One region of the Clostridioides sp. LIBA-7602 genome, then DNA from elsewhere that is predicted to be linked to it. Evidence: riboswitches for the same ligand, from Rfam matches in the RefSeq annotation. Region 1 holds a riboswitch; the other holds the start of a gene.
What was found. A riboswitch is a leader RNA that binds a small molecule or an ion and turns the genes downstream of it on or off. The one in region 1 is predicted to bind cyclic di-GMP.
Positions count from the first base shown of each region.

Region 2: it holds a riboswitch for cyclic di-GMP, as region 1 does, so the genes downstream of both, flgB (flagellar basal body rod protein FlgB) here and ACTG45_RS15505 (M60 family metallopeptidase) in region 1, are expected to answer to the same signal.

Region 1 covers NZ_CP196991.1:3,293,089-3,297,517, reverse strand. The annotation lists gene ACTG45_RS15515 (cell wall-binding repeat-containing protein) at 1-417, shown strand, start outside; gene ACTG45_RS15510 (cell wall-binding protein Cwp9) at 901-2,304, shown strand; cyclic di-GMP riboswitch class I at 2,523-2,608, shown strand; gene ACTG45_RS15505 (M60 family metallopeptidase) at 2,730-4,429, shown strand, end outside.
Region 2 covers NZ_CP196991.1:319,690-324,118, reverse strand. The annotation lists gene fliG (flagellar motor switch protein FliG) at 1-358, opposite strand, end outside; gene fliF (flagellar basal-body MS-ring/collar protein FliF) at 371-1,921, opposite strand; gene fliE (flagellar hook-basal body complex protein FliE) at 1,946-2,263, opposite strand; gene flgC (flagellar basal body rod protein FlgC) at 2,273-2,677, opposite strand; gene flgB (flagellar basal body rod protein FlgB) at 2,685-3,002, opposite strand; cyclic di-GMP riboswitch class I at 3,409-3,499, opposite strand; gene ACTG45_RS01835 (GNAT family N-acetyltransferase) at 3,633-4,130, opposite strand; gene ACTG45_RS01830 (DegT/DnrJ/EryC1/StrS family aminotransferase) at 4,167-4,429, opposite strand, start outside.

The sequences.
Region 1 (4,429 bases):
AATGGAAAAGAATTAGAAATAGTTGGTGGAGAGAACTCTGTATCAAAAGACGTTGAAAATAAATTAGTTGAAATAGATTTAAATAATAAAGTTGAAAGATTAGCAGGAGAAAACAGAAAAGATACTAATGCTAAAGTAATCAACAAGTACTATGCAGGAGCAACTAAAGCATATGTTGCAAAAGATGGTTATGTAGGTGGAAATGGACAATTGGTTGATGCACTTACAGCAGCACCACTTGCAGCTAGTGCAAAAGCACCAATAATATTAACTACAGAAGAACTTTCTAAGTCACAAGAAGAAGTAGTTGAATTAAGACTTAAGAATACTACTAAGTTAGTACAAATAGGTGAAGGAATAGCTAAAAATGCTATTGAGAAAATAGCAGAAAAGATAAACTTATTTACTAGAAACTAATAGTATATAAAGTTTAAATTTGTAAGTTTATTTAGATAATGTTTAGCTAAGTAAGATATAATATAGATAATAAATAAGTATAAACAATTAAAATAGAAATAATGACAAGATGGTATCTTAAAATAAGTTGGGATACCATCTTTTTATTGTTTTTGATTATTATATCTTGTAGTCAATGTATCTTAAGATGTCTATTTAAAAAACTTTGTACATAAGAAAGTTTATAGAAAATAAATACTTATTAAATTATATTGTTTTGAGTGTATAACTTAATAAAACTTTTGAGACTATCACTTAATTAAAGAAAATAAGTTATAATGTTTTGAATTTATGAATAATAAAAACTTTAATTATATTGTTTGAGTTAGATGGATAACTATGGTATCATATATAAAATATGGTAACAAAATTGTAACTTTTTATTAAGTTTAAGTAAAATCAATATAACAAAATTATAAAAACTAATATTGGGGGTAAAAAAATATGAAGAATAGTAGAAAGATATTTGCTATAGGACTTACACTATTTTTAGTAATGGTAAATACTCCTAGAGTAAATGCGCTCACATCAGTTGAACAAATAAAAGGAACTGACAGATATGAGACAGCAGCAAAAATAGCAGACAAACAAAACTACAATACAGCAATACTAATCAATTCGGATAATAGCTTGTCAGATGGCTTGAGTGCAAGTGGTTTAGCAGGAGCATTAAACGCGCCTATTTTAATGACAAAACAAAATCAAATCCCAAATACTACTATGGAAAGATTAAACAAAGCAAATACTATATATATAATAGGTTCAGAATCGACAATAAGTAAAAATGTTGAAAATCAGTTACTATCTAAAAAGAAGGTTGTACAAAGAATATTTGGTGAGAATAGATTTGATACAAGCATAAAAATAGCTGAAAAAATCAAAGAAATCAAACCAATAGATAAAGTAATTATAGCTAATGGATTTACAGGAGAAGCAGATGCAATAAGTGCATCACCAGTAGCAGCAAGAGATGGAGTACCTATAATACTTACAGATGGAAACAGTGTAGGATTTGATACAACAGGATTAAAAAGTTATGCACTTGGTTCTAGTGAGATAATAAGTGATGAACTGGTTAAGAGTACAAATTCTGTTAGATTGGGTGGGAAAGATAGATTTGATACCAATAAGAGAGTTATACAAGAATTCTATAAAAACAGTAAAGAATTTTATTTAAGTAAAGGTATGCAACTAACTGATGCATTGGCAGCTTCTACAATAGCAAAAAATGCTCCTGTAGTTTTAGTTGAAAATGGTAGCAACAAGAGTATTTTAAGTGGTGCAGATAAATTGACTGTACTAGGAGGAATAAATCAAAATGTCATCAAGCAATGTATAAATCAAGCTTCACCAAATCAACAAGGATTGTACTATAATCCAAATGATAAAGTATTTAAGGATAGAATAAAGGGAAAAATATATGCTCTTACAAAACAATACAGAAAAGAGAATGGAGTAAGAGAGTTATCTGTAGCAAGTAGATTAGAAGGTCTAGCAAATGACTGGTCTAATTTAATGGCAAATAAAAAGACCTTATCTCATACTATAAATGGTAAAAATTCGTATTCTACTTTTTTGAAGTATCTAGATTGGAGTGAGATTAAACCTGGATACATTTCTGTTCAAGGGGAAAATATAATTAAGTATAAAATCCCAGATAAGCCTGTATATACAAATAGGGATGCAGATGATATAGGAAACTTTATTTTTAATGAGTGGAAGACAAATCCTGAGGAAGGTACAAATATGTTACATAAGGGATATGAGATAATGGGATTTGGATTAACTATGACAGGTGATAAGACTATATATGCAACACATGAGTTTTATGGAAGATATAAAGAATAAGTATTTATCAAGATTTAGATATTTTAATAATAATATATATAAGCGCTGGAAATATATAATAAGATAATAATTAGAAAATAACGTATAAGTAATGTATTTATAATGATAAAGAATATTTATATTAACATAATAATATAAATATTCTTTTTTTGTATTTTAACATAAAAAAATTGTATTAAAAAGTTTAAATATAGTATAAAATGGGTATAAAAGCATTGAAAATTAAATGGCAAAATTAGGGAAATCTAATGACGCAAAACTATAGGGATTAAAGCTTATAAAGCCATATCAGCCAGTTGCTAAAAAGAGCAAGTTCTTTTTATTTATAATAAAGATTCTCTTTGAGTGTCTTTTTTTATTGTCTGAAACTATAGCATTTAAATTCATGGAAAATTAAAGATTTATTGAGGGAGGATTGTTATTTCATGAAAAAGGCAATATCTTGTGTACTAGCAGTGTCCATGTGTAGTGCACCATTGAATGTTTTTGCAGAGCCTATATTAGAGGGAAAACTAAGGGCAGTTGAAAAATCAGTTACAGAAAAGCTAAAGGGGAATCTAGAAGTGGATTTAAATTTTTCACTTCCAATCAAAAATAATGAATCAGAAAGTATAACTGATATACAGCTACAATTAAAAGATGGTAGTAATAATAGTGGGATAATAAAACTTGGAGGTAAAAATTCAGGAAGTATAAATATAGGAACAGATTCTATAGACTATACTATCAAAAAATTATCTGCAAATAGAAGTGAAATAAAAGAAAAAGATGAAAATATATCATATTACAATATTATGTTCAGCAATTTACCTGTTGGAAAATACAAGGTAGAAGTCTCTGGAAGTGGATTTAAGAATAAAGAAGTTAACGATATTGATATATCAAGTTATTCTCAAAGGGTTTTATTAAGTAATAGAGCAAGTGTAGATAGTAAAAATAAACCTTTAAACTATGAACTATTCTTAATAGGTGATGTAAATGGAGACGGAAAAGTAGATAAAAATGATTATAATGAAGTTTTAGAAAATATAGATTCAAATAAAAAAGAATATGATTTAAATAGAGATGGAAAGGTAGATATTGCTGACCTAGACTATGTACATAAAAATCTAGGACAAAATGAAAATGCAAATAGTCTAGAAAGTATAGTACCTACCAATCCTATAGTAGATACAAGTAAGGTAACATTAGAAGAAAATAGTGATACAAATATTCAAGGTACTGTAGAAGATTTGTTTAGTGGAGAAAACAATGGAGTTACAATATCTCCAGCAAATAAAGATGATAAAATATCAGAAGAAAAACCAGCAGTAATGGATATAGCTTTATCAGAAGCACTTGATATGGAAGTCATAAATATTAAAGCTCCTGAAGGGAGTGCTCCAGCAAAAGGAATAGTTGAGGTTACGGATAAAGATGGTAATGTTCAACAGATTCCTTATGAAAACAAAGAGTATGTGAAAACTTTAAAAGAAGAACAACAAGAAGAAGTAAATAATAAAGAAGAAAATACAGAGCAATCTGATAATAACTCAGATAATACTCAAGAAGAAAACAATGATAAAGAAGAATCAGATTCTAATACAAATGAACAAGAAAACAATGATAAAGAGAGTAATGATAAAGAAAGCTCATCAACTGATAAATCTGATTTAGACAAAAATACACCAAAAGAAGATAATAATATTAGTAAAGATGATAACTCTACGACATCTACATATAGTAGGTCAGCTTTAGAAACATATGCAGATGTTCAAAATAGCGATATAGTGATAAATCTTGGCAAACAAGTAGCAGTAAAAAAGATAACTATAAAAATAACAGCTACAACTGCTAATGATAGAAATCTTGCAGAAATATCTAAAGTTGAGTTTTTAAATAATGTTTATAAAGAAATACCAAAGCCAGAAATGAATATACCAAAAATTAATAAAATAGCAACTAGTACTGCTGTTGGAAATGAAAAGGTATCTTTTTATTGGAACAATGAAGTAAATGTATCTGCATATGAACTTATATTAGATACGATTGATAGTAAAGGTAAAGTATTATCAACTAAAAAATTACAAACTAGCAAAAATACTATAGAAGTTAGAGATATAGAAGCATATGGATTATATAGAGT
Region 2 (4,429 bases), 1.3 Mb from region 1:
CAAGTAATTTATTTGCTTTAACATTTCCCAAAGCATTACTTAGTAATTCTCTTGCATATTCTAGTCCACCTTCTATAACATAATCTTTTGCTTTATTTATTTCTACAAACTCTTTTAATATTTCTCTTCTTTCTTTTGAAGCTATCGAAGAAATATTTGCAATTTCCAAACCTATTTTTTGAACTTGTTTATCTGGAAGGCTTTTTATTATATCACTAGACACAGTTGGTCCTAATGTCATTAAAAGTACAGCAGCTTTTTTTAAACCTTCGCCTTCTATTTTTTCATTTTGCTCTTTTTCATTTTCACTTATATCACTTAAGTCAAATGCACTAACATTTGTAATTTCTGTGGACACATTCTATCCCCCTTACTCATTTAACCAAGTCTTTATTATTTCTGTTACTTGGTCTGGTTTTTCTTCTGCATACATTTTAACAGCTTCCTCTAATGTCAATTCTGGATCATCCCCTAATAGAGGATTATCTTTTTTATCAACAGTACCAGAATTAGCACTATAAACTTCATCCTCATAATCCATATCTTCTTGTTCACTTCTCTTCTTATATATTAAATATCCAATGGCACCTACTGCAACAACTGCCACTACTCCAATAACTGCCTTCATTATATTAGCTTTGAAGCCTTCTTTTTTAATCTCTTCCAGTTCTTGTTTAGCCTCGGCTTTTCCTTTAGGGTCAAAGACCATTGAAACAACACTAAGAGTATCTCCCCTCGCTCCATCCATACCTATAGCATTATTAACAATATCTTCTACATCAGCTTGAACACCTTTAGCTATTTTTCCATCTATAGCAACAGAAGCTGTCAATCTTTTAAGTTCTCCTGGTGCAACTATCGTATGAGTTTCAATCTTACCTGTCTCATATTCAAAGCTCTCATCCAAACTATCTTCTGTGTTAGTGCCATTTTTATTTCCTTGATTATTCATATTAGCATCTACACCTTGGACATTATTTGTCGCAGATTTAGATGAATTTTTTGACCTTGTTTCTTTTATTGCAACTTTATCAGGGTCAATCTTTATTTCAGTTTTTTCAGCTGTATCAAAACTTAAATCAGCATTTACTGTAGCTTTTACTTTGCCTGTCCCAAATATTGGTTCTAACATTTCCAAAATAGACTTTTCTAATTGTTTATTCAATGCTTGTTCAGATGCCTTATTTTTATCAACACTAATACCACCATTTATTGGTTGATTATTTTCATCAACTTCTTCATCATCTAAGATACCTTCTGATAATAAATTCATCTTATTATCAATAACTTGAACATTTTTTTCAGGTATATTTGTAACACTTCCTGATACAAGTGCCATAACAGATTTTATTTGATTTTTTTCTAAGGTTGTTCCTGGTTTTAACATTAAGTAAACTGCTGCACTTCCTGGAACTGCTTCTTTCTCAAACACTGATGACTCTCCAAATGTTATATGTACTCTAGTATCTTCCACTTGCGGAAAACTCTTGATTGTTTTTTCTATTTCACCTTGTATGATTCGTTGCTTCTTAATTTGAAACTCTTCATCAGTAAGCCCTATAGATGAACTATCATCCATTAGTGCAAATCCTTTAGAACCACCTGTAAGACTTGGAGCTAACTCCAGCCTCAACTTATCAACTTCTGTTCTAGGCACATAAATTGTGCTTCCTTTTACCTTAGTATCTATCTTTCTAGACTCTAATTCTGCTGATATATCTGCAGCATCTTGAACATCTAGTTCTGAAAATAAGACTGCATACTTATTTTTACTTGCAGATATTGCTGTAAATACTAGCGCTAAACATATAGCAACAATCCCTATACCTAATGCTATCTTGGTCCCTTTTTTTAAAGAACCTATTTTTGTCCTAGCTTTAGCAACTTGCTCCTTAATCTTATTTTTAAAACTGGTTATCATTGATTATTACTCCTGTTCAAAAGACTAAATTTGTACCTTATTCATTTCTTGATATGCGTCATGAATCTTATTTCTAACTTCTATTAAATATTGCATAGATAGCTGTGCTTCTTGACCTTTTAACATAACTTCATGCATAGAAACATCTTCGCCTTTTATAAATTTTTCTTTCATGTCATCTGCTGTCACTTGTTGAAAATTGACTTTGTCTATAGTATCTATTATTACATCTTCAAAATTCTTTTTTTCTTCTTTATTATTAATATTTAATTGTTTTGTTTCTCCAATCAAATTATCTAACTTTGCACCTTGCATTAAATTGTTAATTTGTGTAATTGGCATAATTTATCCCTACTTTCCTATTTCCAAAGCTTTAGATATCATAGACTTCTGAGCATTCAGTGTATCTATGTTGGAATCATATGCTCGTGAAGCTGTTATTAAATCTGTCATTTCAACCAATATATTTACGTTTGGATATTCCACATATCCATTTGGCTTTGCATCTGGGTGAGATGGGTCATATACTTCTTTAAGAGGTGATTTGTCATCTTCAACAGATGTGACTTTTACTCCTAGCATACCTAATTTATTATCATAGTTTTCTTCAAATGAAACAACTTTTCTCCTATATGCTTCTCCATTTGGACCTCTTGTAGCATTTATATTAGCTACATTTGATGATATGATATCCATTTTCAAACTTTCTGCTGTTAATCCACTAGCAGAGATTTCCATTCCACTGAACACACTCATCTTCTAGTTACCTCCCACTTATTATTGATTTAGTCATTGCTATTTTGCCATTTGCAAAACCTATTAGAGCATTATATTGCAATGTTGCCATTGCTTGCTTTACTTTTTCTTCTTCTATATCTACATTATTGCCATCTACCCTTAGACCTTTGGAATTGTCTATTTTTTCTTCTATTTTTGGCATGGCATCATTTAATGTTTCTTCAAAAGTTACATAATGTTTTTTGTAGCCTTCAGTATTTATATTTGCTATATTATTTGCTATTGTTTGACTTCTTAGATTGGTCGCATCTAGTCCCATTTTTATAATGTCATATGTATTCATACTCACCCCTCCTCAAAATATATTTATTTGCTATATTTAATGATTAAAAAATGAAGTTGCTATATTACAAAAAATGACTTCTTTGTCCATTTAAATCTATTGCAATTCTATTACATTAATATAATAATGTATCATTTTAGTGAGAAATCTAATTTAAATTTAATTAACTTCAATAAAAATAAAAAAAAATTTTAATATGTATTTAATTTTTTCTTTGTAAAGTTGCCTTTTTTTGTAAAATAGCAACTTTTTCAGATAGTTTTTCTTTATTTCTTGTTATAATTGGTAAAATATGTTATTATATGTATTTTCTACTGTAATAAAGTAATTTTTCCATAATAAAATGACCGCCAAAAAAGCAGTCACTTCGACTAATCCTACGTATACAATTATACTTAGGACTCTTTTTGGCAACTGGCTAGCATAGTTCGCATATACAAACTTTAGCCCCTATAGCTTTGCGTCACTAGATTTCTCTAGTTTTGCCTATTTAGTTTTAATTTAAGTATACAATAAATGATAAAATTTTTAAACATTTTTATCATATTTTATATTATTATTTTATAACTATTATCAAAAAATCTAATCTAGTAAAAAATAACCCTATACTTTTTATATCATATACTCTTTCTATGTGCTTAAATAATTAAAAATTGAATACCATTTTATATTCATGAACATATTGTTTAAAAATATATGCTCTCTAAACTCTCCTTCATATATAAATCCCATTTTCTCATAAAATCTTATAGCTCTCTCATTGTGTGAGTAAACATTCAAATAAACTTTTTTCAGATTAAGATTTTCAAAAGCAATTTTTAATATTTCTTCTGTACCCATCTTAGCTACACTCTTTCCAATAGCTTTTTTTCTTAATACTATAGCATATTCTGCGTTTCTATTAATATAGTCTATATTCTTTAAACTAACAGTTCCAAGATATTCATCTGAATCATCAACAATTGCCATATGAATACTTCTATTAGTATAACTATTTAAAACAAATTCCTCTATTTTATTTTTATCCATATCATTAAAATTTATTTTAAAATTTTTATTTATGTCATCATCCTTCATCCATTCGAGCATTAAACCTATGTCTCTTATATCAAGCCTTCTAATTTTCATATTATTACACCTACTTTAATTTTATACTTTAAAAACCTAGTACTTATTTATAGCATCTATTATGACATCTATATCCTGTTTATTTAAGTATGGATATATTGGCAAACTTAAAACTTCTTCTGATATAAGTTCTGATACCTTGAGTATCCCTGTTAGATTACTAAATTCTGAATATGCCTTCTGTTTATGTATAGGTATTGGATAGTGTATCATAGTCTCTATATTTTTTTGATAGAGATAATCTCTTAATTTATCTCTATGCTTTGTCCTTATTACAAATTGATGCCATGACGGCTTTG